Linked DNA regions of Eleftheria terrae. The protein of the gene in region 2 binds, or shares a complex with, the protein of the main gene of each other region. Links are inferred from orthologs where the notes say so. Each region holds a gene or a part of one and is shown on either strand. Other genes may lie near its edges.

Region 1 (8,150 bases), 4.3 Mb from region 2 along the record:
GCGGCGCCGGGTTGTCGAACACATGCAGCTCTTTGGACGGGGCCGACGGCGGGTTGGGCGGCATCGGGCGCTGCTGCGGCGCGGGCGTACCGGCTTCGAGCGCGGCAGCGGCTTTCGCGGCAGCCTTGGCGGAGTCTTTGGAGCTGGTCTTGGCGGCTTTCTTGGACATGAGGGAGCTTCTGTTCTAGATAGAGGCCGATGGTATCATCCCGCCTCGGTTGAGCCTCGCCGGGATACCGGAATCCCGAGGAAAATCAAACACTTATGAAAGCCGCCCGAGGCCCGGGCGGCCTGCATCCGACCGGCTCCCGCCATTCATGCGCCTGAATTCCATCAAGCTGTCCGGCTTCAAGTCGTTTGCCGAGCCGACCCATTTCCAGCTGCCAGGGCAACTGGTCGGCGTGGTGGGGCCCAACGGCTGTGGCAAGTCCAACATCATGGATGCGGTGCGCTGGGTGCTGGGCGAGTCCAAGGCCTCGGAGCTGCGCGGCGAGTCCATGCAGGACGTGATCTTCAACGGCTCGGGCAACCGCAAGCCGTCGAGCCGGGCCAGCGTGGAGCTGGTCTTCAGCAACGAGGACGCGCGGGCCGGCGGGCAGTGGAACCAGTTCGCCGAGATCGCCGTGAAGCGCGTGCTGACGCGCGACGGCACGTCCAGCTACTTCATCAACAACCAGCCGGTGCGCAGGCGCGACGTGCAGGACGTCTTCCTCGGCACCGGCCTGGGCCCGCGGGCCTACGCCATCATCGGCCAGGGCACCATCAGCCGCATCATCGAGTCCAAGCCCGAGGAACTGCGCATGTTCCTCGAAGAGGCGGCCGGCGTCTCCAAGTACAAGGAACGCCGGCGCGAGACCGAGAACCGGCTGAAGGACACGCGCGAGAATCTGACCCGGGTCGAGGACATCCTGCGCGAGCTGAACGCCAACCTGGAGAAGCTCGAACGCCAGGCCGAGGTTGCCGCGCGCTACCGCCACCTGCAGGAGCAGGGCACGCTGAAGCTGCACCAGCTGTGGTTCCTGAAGCACCGCGATGCCGCCAGCGAGGAAGAGCGGGTGCGCAAGGAGGTGCTGGAGGCCACCAATGCGCTCGAGTCGCGGCTGGCCGAGCTGCGCCATGTGGAGGCCGAGCTGGAGACCATCCGGCAGGCCCACTACCAGGCCAGCGACGAGCTGCATGCCGCCCAGGGCGCGCTGGCCGAGGCCAGCCTGGAGGTGAGCCGGCTGGAGGAGCGCATTCGCTACGTGGTCGAAGGCCGGCAGCGGGTGCAGCAGCGCCTGGCCGAGTTGCGCGCCCAGAACGAGCAGTGGGCCGCGCGGCGGGCGCAGGCCGAGGCCGAGCTGGAGACCATCGCCGAGCAGATCGCGGTGGCCGAGGAGCGCTCCGAGATCCTCGCCGCCCAGGCGGAGGAAGAGTCGGCCAACCTGCCCAACCATGACGATGCGGTGCGGGCTGCCAGCCAGAAGGCCAACCAGCAGCGCACGGTGGCGGCCGGCGTGCAGCAGCAGATCCAGTTGCTGGCGGCCGAGTCGCGCAGCGTGGATGAGCAGTCGCGCCAGTTCAACCTGCGCCGCGAGCGGCTGGTGACCGAGAGCAAGGGCCTGGCGGCGCCGGACGAAGGCCGGCTGGCCGAGCTGAGCCGGCAGCACGAGCAGGCCTCGGAGGCGCAGGCCATTGCCGAGGAACGCCTGCACGAGCTGACCGAGCAGGTGCCCCAGCTCGACGATGACCGCCGCCGCAAGCAGGAGCAGGTCAATGCCGAGTCGGCCAAGCAGGCCGACCTGGCAGCGCGGCTCGAAGCGCTGCGCGCATTGCAGGAGAAGGTGCAGACCGAAGGCAAGCTCAAGCCCTGGCTGGCCAAGCACGGGCTGGAAGGCCTGCAGGGCCTGTGGACCCGCGTGCACATCGAGCCCGGCTGGGAAACCGCGCTGGAGTCGGCGCTGCGCGAGCGGATGAACGCGCTGGAGGTGGGCCGCATCGACACCGTGCGCGCCTTCGCTGGCGACCCGCCGCCGGCCAAGCTGGCCTTCTACACGCCGCCCGCCGCCGGCATCACCAACAGCCACCAGACGCTGGCCCGGCTGTCCGAGATGCTGCGGCTGGGTGACGCCGGGCTGAAGGCGCTGCTCAACGACTGGCTGGAAGGCGTCTACACCGCCGCCTCGCTGGAGCAGGCACTGGCCGAGCGCGGCAAGCTCACGCATGGCGAGGTCATCATGACCCGCGAAGGCCATGCGGTGTCGCAGTTCGCGGTGAGCTTCTATGCGCCTGATTCGGAGCAGGCCGGCATGCTGCAGCGGGCCCAGGAGATCGAGAACCTGGAACGCCAGGTGAGGGCGCAGGCGCTCATCGCCGAAGACTCGCGCACGGCCCTGGTGCGTGCCGAAGCCGCCTATACCGACGCCTCGCAACGGCTGGCCGCGGCTCGCCGCGAGGCGGCCGAGCTGCAGGGGCGCAACCACCAGCTGCAGGTCGAGGTGCTGAGGCTCACGCAGCAGGCCGAGCAGGCCGGCGCGCGCCGCGGCCAGATCCAGGAAGAGCTGAGCGAGATCGACGCCCAGCTGGAAGAGCTGAACGAGCGCCGCGCCACCGGCGAGGCCCGCTTCGAGGAACTCGACCTGGCCCTGGCGACCGAGCAGGAGCGCCATGCCGAGCTGGAGGAGGCGGTGATCCAGGCCGAGCGCCGGCTGGCGCAGGCCCGCGAGCAGCTGCGCTCGCTGGAGCGCGAGGCGCAGGAGGCACAGTTCTCGGCCCGCGCCCTGGCCGCGCGCCGCGGCGAGCTGCAGCGCTCGATCGAGACCGCGGCCCAGCAGATCGCCACCAACGAGCAGAGCGCCGCACAGCTGCAGTCGGAGCTGGACAGCTTCAACGACCAGGCGGCGCAGGCCGGGCTGCAGGAGGCGCTGGCGCTGAAGATGGAGCGCGAGGTGGCGCTCGCCGCCAAGCGCAGCGAGTACGACGATCTCTCGCTGCGGCTGCGCCGGGCCGAGGAGCAACGCATGGAGTTCGAGCGCAGCCAGCAGCCGCTGCGCGATCGCATCACCAAGCTGCAGCTGGAGCAGCAGGCCGCGTCGCTCGGTGGCGCGCAGTTCATGGAGCAGCTGACGGCCGCCGGGGTGGACCTGGAGGCGCTGGCGCGCAGCATCGAGGACGGCGGCGTCAAGCTCTACGGCCTGCAAGGCGAGATCGATCGCATCAACCGCGACATCGCTGCGCTTGGCGCCGTCAACCTTGCGGCGCTCGACGAGCTGACCGCCGCGCGCGAGCGCAAGAGCTTCCTCGATGCGCAGTCGGCCGACCTGAACGAGGCCATCACCACGCTGGAAGACGCGATCTACAAGATCGACCTGGAGACGCGCGACCTGCTGAAGAAGACCTTCGACTTCGTCAACGAGCACTTCGGCCGCATGTTCCCCTCGCTGTTCGGCGGCGGCACGGCCCGGCTCATGATGACGGGCGATGAAATCCTGGATGCCGGCGTGCAGGTGATGGCGCAGCCGCCGGGCAAGAAGAACAGCACCATCCACCTGCTGTCCGGCGGCGAGAAGGCCTTGACGGCCATCGCGCTGGTGTTCGCCATCTTCCAGCTCAATCCGGCGCCGTTCTGCCTGCTGGACGAGGTGGACGCACCGCTGGACGATGCCAACACCGAGCGCTATGCCAACCTGGTCAAGAGCATGTCCAGCGGCACGCAGTTCCTCTTCATCTCGCACAACAAGATCGCGATGGAGATGGCCGAACAGCTGATCGGCGTGACCATGCAGGAGCAGGGTGTCTCGCGCATCGTCGCGGTCGACATGGAATCCGCGCTCGGCATGGCCGAGGCGGCATGAGCAACAAGGAAAGAGCGAGCACCCGATGAGCAGCTTGCAAGTGGCATTGGCCGTTCTGGGCGGGCTGGTGCTCGCCGGGGTGGTGGCGCACGGCGCCTGGCAGTCGCGCAAGGCCGGCGGCCGGCAGCCGCTGGTGCGCTCGCCCAAGGAAGCGCCGCCGGCCATCGAGCCGACCTTCGACGTGGGCCAGCCCGCCGGGCCGCAGCCGGAGGACGCGGGGAGGGACGAGCACCCGTCCATCCCGCCGCTGATCCCCGCGCTGCCGGTACGCCGGCAGCACGGCGTGCGGCTCGACCCGCTGATCGACGCGATGGCCTCGCTGGTGGTCGACAACCGCGTCAGCGGCGACAACGTGCTGGCCCACCTGCCACCCACCCGGCGTGCCGGCAGCAAGCCGTTCTTCATCGAAGGGCTGAACGAGGCCACCGGCGAATGGGAGGCTCCGCAGCCGGGGCACACCTACCGCGAGTTCCAGGCCGGCGTGCAACTGGCCAACCGCACCGGCGCGCTCAACGAGATCGAGTACTCGGAGTTCGTGCAGAAGGTGCAGGCCTTTGCCGATGGCCTTGGCGCGTCGGCCGACTTTCCCGACATGCTCGACGAGGTGGCCCGCGCCCGCGAGCTGGACCAGTTCGCCGGGCAGCACGACGCGCAGCTGGCCTGCCACCTGCGGGCGCGCGGTGCCGCCTGGACGGTGTCCTACATCCAGCAGCACGCCACCCGGCACGGCTTCGTGCCGGGCGTGGTGCCTGGGCGGCTGGTGCTGCCGGCGCGGGAAGAGGGGGCACCGCCGGTGCTGACGCTGCAGTTCGACCCTCAGGCGGCCTTCGCCGAGGACCCCAACCTGGTGGCGGTGCGGAATGTGACGCTGTCCTTCGATGTGCCGCAGACCGCGCCTTCGGAGGCCCCCTTCGAGGCTTGGCAGGCCAGCGCGCAGGCGCTGGCGCTGGGCATGGAGGCGGCGGTGGTGGACGACAACCACCAGCCGCTCAGCGCGGCCGGCTTCGAGAACATCGGCCGCGAGCTGCAGCAGCTGTACCGCACCCTGGAGGAGCGGGGCCTGCCAGCCGGTTCGCCGGCCGCGCGGCGCGTGTTCAGCTGAGCGCCGCCGGCCTGCGGCTTCGCCCTTCTTGCCTGCCTCAAGGCCGCCGGGCGCTGCCTGACTCGCGCAAGAGCAGCCGGCGCAGCGTCGCCGCGTCGGCATAGCCCACCCGCTCTGCGACGGTTTGCAGCGGCAGCCGGGCGGTGTCGATCAGGTGCCGGGCCTGTTCGACCCGCAGCCGCTGCACGAACCGCAGCGGGCTCATGCCCAGGCTGCTGTCGAAGCGGCGGGCCAGCGTGCGCGGTGTCAGGTGCAGCGCGGCGGCCAGCTCGCCGATGTGGATGGGCTGGTGCAGGCGCTGCCGGATCCAGCGTTCCGCCTCGCCGATGACCGGATGCTGGCGTGCCAGATGGCCGGGGATGGCGTAGCGCATCTGGCTGCTGCGCCGGTCGAGCATCAGGTAACGGGCGCAGTCCTGCGCAAGTGCCGGCCCGGCATGGCTGGCCACCAGCTCCAGCATCAGGTCCGCCTGGCTGAAGGCGGCACCGCCGCAGCGCACCTGTGCATCGCCCACCACCATTTGCTGCATGTCGAGTTCGACGCCGGGGTAACGCTGCCGGAAGTGCGGGGCCAGCCACCAGGTGGTGGTGGCGGTGCGGCCCTGCAGCAGCCCGGCCTCCGCCAGCACGAAGGTGCCGGCGCAGGAGGCCGCCACCGCGGCTCCCTGCTCAGCCTGTTGCCGCAGCCAGCCAATGGCGCGGCGCAGCGGCGGGCTGGCCAGCCAGGCATCGAGCTGTGCCGGCAGGGCCAGCCGTGCGCCGGGCACCACCACCAGCGCCGGCACGCCAAGCGCGCGCAAGGGCGTCAGTCCACCGATGTGCAAGCCCGAGCCCGCCTGCACGCGGCGGCCGAGGCCGGCGGTCACCACGCTGAAGGGCGCTGCCCGGCCCTGGTACCCGGCCAGCTGGTTGGCGGCCGAGATCACGTCCAGCGTGATCGAGAGGCTGCTGTCCATCACCTGGGGGAGCACGAGGACGGCCACTTGCATGTTGTCAAGAATGGTGCGTTGAACGTCGATCCTGCCACTCGCCGGCGGCTTTGTCGATTTGCACACTGACGCCCATGGCCACACAAGGAGGATGTCATGAACAGCATGGGTGGATGGGAATGGGCGCAGGCCGGCGGCGGGGTGCTCAGCCCGCGCGAGCGCTGGGGATTGCTGCTTGGCGCGATGGCGGCGCGGTTGAAGCAATGGCGCCGCGGCAGGCTGACGCCACCGGCGCCGGGCCTGCTGGAGCTCGACGCGGACGCCCTGCGGCACATTGCGCCGCCCCATGACAAGCTGGCCCGTGCCGCCCTGGCGGCCGCCGAGGCCGTGCAGCCACGCTGGCTGACGGAGCATGCCTGGCGCACCTATGCCTGGGGCAGCCTGCTGGCCCTGAACCAGGGCCTGAAGCCCGACCGCAGTCTGTTCTTCGCCGCCGCCCTGCTGCACGACCTGGGCCTGACCGAAGCGCATGCCGAGCCGGCCCGGCGCTGCTTCGCGGTGCGGGGAGCGGCGGCAGCCGAGGCGCTGATGCGCCAGGCGGGCGCCAGCCCGGTGCAGGCGGCTTGCGTTGCGGAGGCCATCAGCCTGCACCTCAACCCCCGTGTGCCGGTGGAGTGCGGGGTGGAGGCCCACCTGGTGCAGGCCGGCGCGGCGCTGGACGTGATCGGCCGCCGCCATCGGGAAGTGCCGAACCCATTGCGCCAGGCGGTGCTGCAGCGGCATCCGCGCCTGCAGATGAAGGCGGCCTTGTGCCCCTGCCTGCAGCACCAGGCCGACGCCGCCCCGCACACCCGCATTGGCCTGTGGGTGCACCGCTTCGGTTTCATCGACCTGGTGCGCCAGGCCCCCTTCGACGAGTGACCGGCCCCGGATCCACCCTGGCAGGCCGTTCTGCTGGCGGCCACGGCAGACGCCCGCGGCACGCCGCCACGGCATGCAGCGGTCACATGCGGTCGTCGCGGCAGCCATGGCGCATGGCCGGCACGGTGCGGCGGCAGGCCCGGGCACGCCGGGCACGTCGGGCACGTCGGGCACGCCGGGCACGCCCGGCACGCCCCGGAGCACGCCCCGCGGGTGGCGGCGCGGTGCCTCGCCGGCCGCAGGCGCCACTGCGGCCGCTGGGCCGGGCAACATTAACCGTTTGTTGCAAAGTTCCCTCACTTAGGGGCCCAGGGACTGGCTGGGGCCTGCAGCGGCGGCTTTTACACTTCGCCGCGCCAGGGGCCGCAGAGCCCCGTGGTTTTGCGCTGCGAAGGTGTGCCTGGTGCCGCCCTGGCCGCAGTACCTCCATCCTTGAAGGGAGTTTCCCGTGAATGATCGCTTGCTGCGATGGCTGGCTGGTGCCAAGGCCGCCGCTCTTGTCCTGGCCCTGGCCGCTTGTGGCGGCGGTGGCGGTGGTGGTGACGACGGTGGTGAAAAGCCGGCCACCGCGAGCGTGTCGGGCCTGGCCGTGGCCAGCGATACGTCGGCCGCGCTGACCGACGCACGTGTCACCACCGAAGGTGTCGATGTCCGCACCGACGCCAACGGGCGCTTCACGGTGGACGGCGTGCCGGCCGGTGGGCGGCGCGTCTTCAAGGTGGAGAAGGCCGGCTATGCCGATGGCTTCCTGGCCCTGGACCTGAGCGCCGGCCAGCGCAGCCGCGGTGAAGTGAGGCTGGTGCGGGTGGGCGCCAGCGCCACCATCGACGCCGGTCAGCCGGGTGTGGTCACCATGCCGGGCAGCACCGCCCGGGTGGACCTGCCGGCCAACAGCCTGGAAGTGGTGGGCGGCGGCGCGCCGCGCGGGCGCGTCACGGTGGACCTGACACCGCTGAATCCGGCCAACGACCCGGGCAGCATGCCGGGCGACTACACCACCGATGCCGGCCAGCGCATCGAGAGCTTCGGCGCGGTGCAGGTGCGCCTGCGCGACGCCGACGGCCGTCGGGTCAACCTCAAGGCCGGGCAGGAGGCGACCCTGCGCATCCCGCTCTCCACGCGTTCGACCACGCCCGAGCCGACGATTCCGCTGTGGTGGTTCGACGAATCGCGCGGCCGCTGGGTGCAGGAGGGGGAGGCCAGCCTGAAAGGCAGCCCGCCGCAGCAGTACTACGAAGGCAAGGTGAAGCACTTCACCTACTGGAACGCCGACAAGGTGCAGGACACGATCTATGTGCACGGCTGCCTGAAGTACAAGGACGGCAAGCCGGTCGTTCCCGGCTATGCCGAGAGCCATGGCATCGAC
Region 2 (6,884 bases):
GCCGGTCAGGAAGCGCACGCCGTTGATGCAGTAGATGCCCACATCCGGCAGCGGCCCGCCCCCGGCCAGGGCTTTCTTCAGCCGCCATTGCCCGGGGTCGCCCAGGTGGATGGCATTGGTGGAGATGAATTCCTTCAGGCGGCCCAGGTGCTTCTCCTGCACCCAGCGCTGCAGCAAGCGGTTGTTCGGCTCGTACTGGCTGCGGTAGGCCACCATCAGCTGGCGTGCCGCCCGGCTGCAGGCGTCGATCATCTGGCGGCATTCCGCCACGCTGTTGGCCATTGGTTTCTCGCACAGCACATGCTTGCCGGCCCGGGCAGCGCGCACGGTGTATTCGGCGTGCAGGCCGTTGGGCAGCACGATGTAGACCACCTGCACCGCCGGGTTGTCGGCCAGCCGGTCGAAGCCCTGGTAGTCATAGATCGCGGTTTCCGCGATGCCGTAATGCCGGGCCACTTTCTGCGCCTTGGCCCGGTCGCCGCTGACCAGCGCCACCGCCTTGCAGTGGCGGGTCTGGCCGAAGGCCGGCAGGATCTCGTCCAGGCTCAGGCGGCCCAGGCCGACCACCGCAAAGCCGACCCGCTGCGCCGGCGGGTCTCCCAGTTCGGACGGTTTTTCAGGCACTTCGCTCGGTGCCTGCGAGGGCGGCAGCGCGATGCGCGCGGTGTCGTCCGGTGAGGCGGCCAGCGCCGCCGCCGGCAGCCAGGGCACCAGGCTGCCACCGGCCATGCGGCGCAGGAAACGCCGGCGCTGCTCTTCCTGGGGTGCTGGCGCGGGAGGGCATCGGTCTTGCATTCGCGATCTCCTACAGGGCGAGCCCGGGGCGGGCCCGCGTGCTTGCCGGCAAGGCCTGTGCCGCTGCACGAGGCGGGGCTGGCCGGCAGGGCCGAGGGGCGGGATCGCGCGGCGCCGGGGCGGCGCACGCTGGGGAGCCGGCGGGGCGCCGGGCTGCAGGAGGCGCAGGTGGCAGCTGCGCGTGGTGCGCAGCCTCCCCCGGCCGTTCAGATTTCCATGTTGTCGATCAGGCGGGTGTTGCCCAGCTTGGCCGCGGCCAGCACCACCAGCGGCTCGCCGGCCGCGCGCTGCTCGGCGCTGGGCACGCCGAGGTCGACGCGCCGGCGGATGGCCACATAGTCGGGCACCCAGCCGCGCTGGCGCAGGTTGTCCATCACCTCCTGCTCGAGTGCCGCCGGATCGGGATGGCCGTTGCGCATCGACAGCTGGATGTGCTTGAGCGACATGGCCAGCTGCACTGCCTCGGCGCGCTCGGACTCGCTCAGGTAGCCGTTGCGGGAGGACAGCGCCAGGCCGTCTTCGGCGCGGGTGGTTTCGCCGGCGACGATCTCGGTCGGCAGCGCCAGCTGCTGCACCATGCGGCGCACCACCATCAGCTGCTGGTAGTCCTTCTTGCCGAACACCGCGACGCGCGGCTGCACGCAGTTGAAGAGCTTCAGCACCACGGTGCTGACGCCGGTGAAGAAGCCGGGCCGGAAGTGGCCTTCGAGGATGTCGCCCAACTCCGGCGGCGGCTGGATGCGGAACACCTGCGGCTCGGGATACAGCTCGTCCTCGGACGGGGCGAACACGACGTTGCAGCCGACGCTGCGCAGCAGGTCGCAGTCGCGCTCGAAGGTGCGCGGGTAACGGTCGAAGTCCTCGTGGGGCGCGAACTGCAGGCGGTTGACGAACACGCTGGCGACCACCGGGCCGCCGCGTTCACGGGCCAGCTTCACCAGCGAGAGGTGGCCCTCGTGCAGGTTGCCCATCGTGGGCACGAAGGCCGTCTTGGTGGCGCCGGCCAGCGCCTGGCGCAGCTCGGTGATGGTATGGACGATGCGCATGGGGAAAGGGCTCAGTACGTGTGCAGTTGCGGATCCGGGAAACGGCCGTTCTTGACGTCCCGCACATACGAGCGCACCGCGCCGTCGATGCCGTCGGCGTCGGCCATGAAGTTGCGCACGAAGCGCGGCAGCTTGCCGCGGGTGACGTGCAGCATGTCGTGCAGCACCAGCACCTGGCCGGCGCACTGCGGGCCGGCGCCGATGCCGATGGTCATCAGGCCGGGGTTCAGCGCGGCCACTTCGGCAGCCAGTGTCGAAGGCACCAGCTCCAGCACCATCATCGCGGCGCCGGCATCGGCCAGCTCGCCGGCATGCCGCTTGAGCGTCATCGCGCTGGACTCGTCGCGGCCCTGGATGCGGTAGCCACCCAGTGCATGCACGCTCTGCGGCGTGAGGCCCAGGTGGGCGCAGACCGGGATGCCGCGCTCCACCAGGAAGCGCACCGTCTCGGCGCTCCAGCCGCCGCCTTCGAGCTTGACCATGTGGGCCCCGGCCTGCATCAGCTGCACCGAGCTGCGCAGGGCCTGCTCGCGTGACTCCTGGTAGCTGCCGAAGGGCAGGTCGGCAATCAGCCAGGCGGTGCGGTTGCCGCGGGCGACGCTGCGGGTGTGGTAGGCCACTTCCTCCAGCGTCACCGGCAGGGTGCTCGACTGGCCCTGCAGCACCATGCCGAGCGAGTCGCCGACCAGCAGACAGTCGACGCCCGCCTCGTCGAGCAGGCGGGCGAAGCTGCTGTCATAGACAGTCAGCATGGCGATCTTCTCGCCAGCGGCGTGCATTTCGCGCAGGCGGTGCAGGGTGACCGGCTTGCGCGCGGCGGTGGAAGGCGAATCGTCGGGGCTTGCGTGGCTGCTCATGGGCGCCTCACAGTCGAGGAAAGTGGGCGGATTCTAGCGACCGGCGCCGGGGCTTGCGGCAGCGCACAAGACACGGGTTAGAAACGTGCGTCTAGTCGCTGCCGGGCTGGCCGCTCAGGCCGGCTGGTAGGACAGCCTCACGTAGATGGGCGCGAAGGCCTCGGCCTGGGTGATCTCCAGCAGCCGCTCGCGCGCCAGCTCCAGCATGGCGATGAAGGTCACCACCAGCACCTGCGGCCCGCGGGTGGGGTCGAACAGGTCCTGGAACTCGACGAAGCGCCGGCCCTGCAGCGTGCGCAGCACCATGCTCATGTGCTCCCGCACCGACAGCTCCTCGCGGGTGATCTTGTGGTGCTGCGTCAGCTTGGCGCGCTTGAGGATGTCGAGCCAGGCGTCGCGCAGCTCGTCGAGGCTCACGTCCGGGAAGCGGGGCTTGAGAGACTGCTCGATGTGGACCTGGGCCCGCATGAAATCGCGCCCCAGCACCGGCAGGCGATCGAGCCCGGCGGCGGCCAGCTTGATCTGCTCGTATTCGAGCAGGCGGCGCACCAGTTCGGCGCGCGGGTCTTCCGGTTCCTGGCCTTCCTCGGTCTTCTTGGGCGGCAGCAGCATGCGCGACTTGATCTCGATCAGCATGGCGGCCATCAGCAGGTATTCCGAGGCGAGCTCCAGGTTGCTGCTGCGGATCTGGTCCACATAGCTCAGGTACTGGCGGGTCACCTCGGCCAGCGGGATGTCGAGGATGTTGAAGTTCTGCTTGCGGATCAGGTAGAGCAGCAGGTCCAGCGGCCCCTCGAAGGCCTCCAGGATCACTTCCAGCGCATCGGGCGGGATGTAGAGATCCAGCGGCATCTGGAACAGCGGCGAGCCGTACAGGCGCGCCACGGCGACCGGGTCGTCGGCGTCCGGGCGCAACTCGGCCGCGGCCGACTCCGGCAGGTCGGGGGCCAGGGTGTCGTCGTTCACGTCGGCAGCGCAGGGCGGCAGGCGCCCTGCGGGGGGAGCGGCCGGCGCCGCGGGGGCATCAGGGGCAGGGCGGAAGGCAAAGGTATTCCCTCGGCAGGCGGGCCCGATGGCGGCGGTGGCAAGGCGGCGCGGCGGCGGACGCGGTTCAGTCGGAGGAGCCCTTGGTCTGGTAGACGTAGGCTTGCTGGGCGACGCGGGCCGCCTGGTATTCGGACTGCGCCTGGCGGTCGAGGTTGCGGTCCCACAGCAGCGAGCGGCCTTCGCGCTGCTCCTGCTCGAGCGTGGGGTTCTTGGCCTTCAGCTCGTCGATGAACTGCGTGATGTCGGACTTGTAGGGTTTCCAGAACAGCGGCATGGTCGGGCGGCGGGTGCTCCGCGGCAGAGTCAGGGAGGGACCATTTCGGAACTTTGGCAGGCTCGGCACACGCCGGGCGCCTGCGGTGGTGAAATGGCGCCAACGATTTTACCGGGGGACGGCGATGCGCACATTCCTGCTGCCTGCGCTCGTGATATGTGGCGCACTGTTGTGGTTGGCCGGCTGCGACGCGCAGCGGGTCGGCAAGCTGGAGGAGGGGGTGGCCACCGAGGCCGATGTGCGGGCGCAATTCGGCGAGCCCGATGCCGTGTATGCCGACGAGGACGGCAGCCGCACGCTGGAGTACCCGCGCCAGCCCGAGGGGCAGCGCAACTACATGATCACCATCGGCCCGGACGGCCGCATGAGCGCCTTGCGCCAGGTGCTGCAGCCGGCGGTATTCGCCCAGGTCACCCCGGGCCTGGACAAGGCCCAGGTGCGTCGCCTGCTCGGCCGGCCTGGCAAGATGCAGTCCTTTCCGCTGAAGGACGAGGAAGTCTGGGACTGGCGCTACCTGGACGGCAACGAGAACCGGGTGTTCAGCGTTGTTTTCGATCCGCAGGGGCGGGTGATCGATACGGCGAGCCAGATCGATCCGCGGGAGACGCAGGGCGGGGCGTGAGGAGGGGCGGCTGCAGCTCGACGCGCCGTCCTGCCTGCCGATCCGGTCGCTTTTGGCGACGGTACCCCTTCACCTCGTAGTCGCTGAGCGGAAACGCCGACTCTTTCACACGCCGATCCTGGTTGCCACCGAAAACACGGACGAAGGTCGGCGTCTTCGCAATGAAGAAGCCGACGTGGTAGCCGGAAGTCGATCCTGTTTTCCGGGTATGGCCAGCGGTTTTCTTCTTGAGAACCACGATGTCGCCGGCCCTCGGGGCGTCCACCGCAGTTCCCCAGTGGAGCCAGCTCTTGGCCGTCGCGCTTTTTGTTCCCTGCCCGCCTGCTTGCTGCACCACCCAGTTCACGAATCACGAGCACCAGGCCGTCTCGTCATCGGTCGCTCGGTACGGCATGGTCTGGTGAGACTCGACGATGCGGGAATGGAAGATCGCGCCTGTACGCGAATCAGCGGCGGTAGCCTTTCACTTCGTAGTCGCTCAACGGAAACGATGACTCTTTCACTCGCCGACTCTGATTTCCGCCGAGAACATGCACATGGGTGGCGGTCTTCGACAAGAAGAAGCCGACGTGGTAGCCCGAAGTAGATCCGGTTGCCTGGCTATGGCCGGAGGTCTTCTTCTTGAGAACCACAATATCTCCTGCCACCGGTTCAGGGACCGACGTTCCCCAGTTCAGCCAACTTTTCGCTGCCGCGCTGCCGGTTCCATGGCTACCCGCTTGCTGTACCACCCAGTTCACGAATGACGAGCACCAAGCGGTCTCGTCATCCGCTGCCTTATACGAAGTTGTTTTGTGGTATTCCAGGATGCGTGGGTTGTGCAGGCCAGCCTCCTGCTGCTGTCTGACGCCAACCTCGGCCACCGCCACCCTCAAATAGGGCGAGGAGTCGGCGAGAACTGATCGCATCGAGGGAGGCGCTTGGACTGCCCTGAGGCCCAGCGCAGTTCTTGTCAGTGGCCCCACCCTGCCATCGGGATCCAGCCCCTTGAGCCGCTGATACGCCACCACTGCTTGCTGAGTGCGCAAGCCGAAATGCCCATCGACTTTCAGTGCGGGCCGAAACGGTAGAGCTCCGTTGAGCAGCAATTGCAGCTGGGTCACGTCTGGACCGGTGTCATTGATGCGTGTGATCTTCATTACCGTTCTCCCTGTTCTTGGCCTACTCGTCGACGGAAGCGGTGACGAAGCGCCACCCTTCGGCTTGCTTCAAGAAGGTCCAGTTGGCGACGCTGAACTGGCGTCCCTCGGGCGTGCAGAACGAGTCAAGCAAGCGGGGGTGCGCCTTGACGAAGATCCTCATCGTGCTCGGAACGAACTCATGGCCCGGATCCGCCTTCATCAGCTGGGGCCACCACCTTCCCAGCTGATTGCGCGCGATGTGATGAACCTCGCTGTCATCGAGCTGGCCGATGATCTCGAGTGGAAATCTAGTGAGATCCGCGACGACGTTTAGATCGCCTCTCATCGCCGCCGCGCGAAACGTCTTCCAATAGTCCTGCGCGCTTTCGGGGCAGGGAGCGGCGGGTGGGGGCGCCGCCATGGCGATGCAGCCCGCGGAGAGCGCCGCGAGTGCAGCAGCGCATCGAGGCATCGTCCGAGTGATGCGATGGTTCAATTGAGTTCTCCCTCTGGCATTCAAAGAGGCGCCAGCGGTGGGGCGGTGTCATTCCGGCCCGGCCAGTGGCCATTGCAGAAGCGGTCGCGCAGGGGGCAGTCATCCAGTGCGTCCCAGTCATCCATTGAGAGTGTGCGCTTGCAGTCGCTCAACGAAAGGACTGTGCCAAGTTCCGGCGCGGTTGACCACCCCGCTCCGACGGCTCCCCTGCAATCAAGGGGCGGATAATCTTCACAGGAGGGCGCCAGGCGCATGCAGGAATTCGAGTTGAAGTACCAGGTGCCGCATGACCGGTGGGCCGCATTGGCGGCGTCGCTTGGCGACGCCCCGGGCGGCAGCTTCATCCTGCTGCGTGCGGTGTATTTCGACACCCCCGGCCGCCATCTGGCACAAGCCGGCATTGCACTGCGGCTGCGGCGCGAAGGCGAGCAGCAGGTGCAAACCCTCAAAGCCATGGCGGCCGATGGCCTGACGCGGCTCGAGCACAACGTGCCGCGCCTCGGGGCCGATGGGGTAGAGGCCGATCTGTCGCTGCATGACGGGACCCCGGCCGGCGAACGGCTACGGGCCGTGCTGCAGGCGGCGGGCCAGCCACTGCAGGCCGCCTATGTCACCGAGATGGAGCG

The links.
Region 1: the proteins of N7L95_RS21000 (region 2) and smc are in contact, whole or in part, in a crystal structure (PDB 3ZGX), measured with the Bacillus subtilis proteins. The link is inferred for Eleftheria terrae from one-to-one orthologs.

What each region holds. Positions count from the first base shown.
Region 1 is NZ_CP106951.1:424,511-432,660, forward strand. What follows is about bases 1-4,033. They hold smc (chromosome segregation protein SMC), read left to right. Parts: upstream 1-317; coding sequence 318-3,833; downstream 3,834-4,033. Other genes in these bases: queF (preQ(1) synthase), read right to left, coding at 1-64; N7L95_RS02260 (cell division protein ZipA C-terminal FtsZ-binding domain-containing protein), read left to right, coding at 3,859-4,033. Also shown: more of N7L95_RS02260, read left to right, coding at 4,034-4,935; N7L95_RS02265 (GlxA family transcriptional regulator), read right to left, coding at 4,973-5,923; N7L95_RS02270 (HD domain-containing protein), read left to right, coding at 6,020-6,784; N7L95_RS02275 (hypothetical protein), read left to right, coding at 7,233-8,150. UniProt on the Bacillus subtilis protein: Required for chromosome condensation and partitioning.
Region 2 is NZ_CP106951.1:4,712,357-4,719,240, forward strand. Bases 1,732-4,498 are described here. They hold N7L95_RS21000 (segregation and condensation protein A), read right to left. Parts: upstream 3,650-4,498; coding sequence 2,813-3,649; downstream 1,732-2,812. Other genes in these bases: panC (pantoate--beta-alanine ligase), read right to left, coding at 1,732-1,841; panB (3-methyl-2-oxobutanoate hydroxymethyltransferase), read right to left, coding at 1,853-2,698; N7L95_RS21005 (DUF3460 family protein), read right to left, coding at 3,810-4,019; N7L95_RS21010 (outer membrane protein assembly factor BamE), read left to right, coding at 4,144-4,498. Also shown: N7L95_RS20985 (Gfo/Idh/MocA family protein), read right to left, coding at 1-795; more of panC, read right to left, coding at 1,002-1,731; more of N7L95_RS21010, read left to right, coding at 4,499-4,641; N7L95_RS21015 (NlpC/P60 family protein), read right to left, coding at 5,088-5,780; N7L95_RS21020 (hypothetical protein), read right to left, coding at 5,803-6,258; N7L95_RS21025 (CYTH domain-containing protein), read left to right, coding at 6,511-6,884. UniProt on the Bacillus subtilis protein: Participates in chromosomal partition during cell division. May act via the formation of a condensin-like complex containing Smc and ScpB that pull DNA away from mid-cell into both cell halves.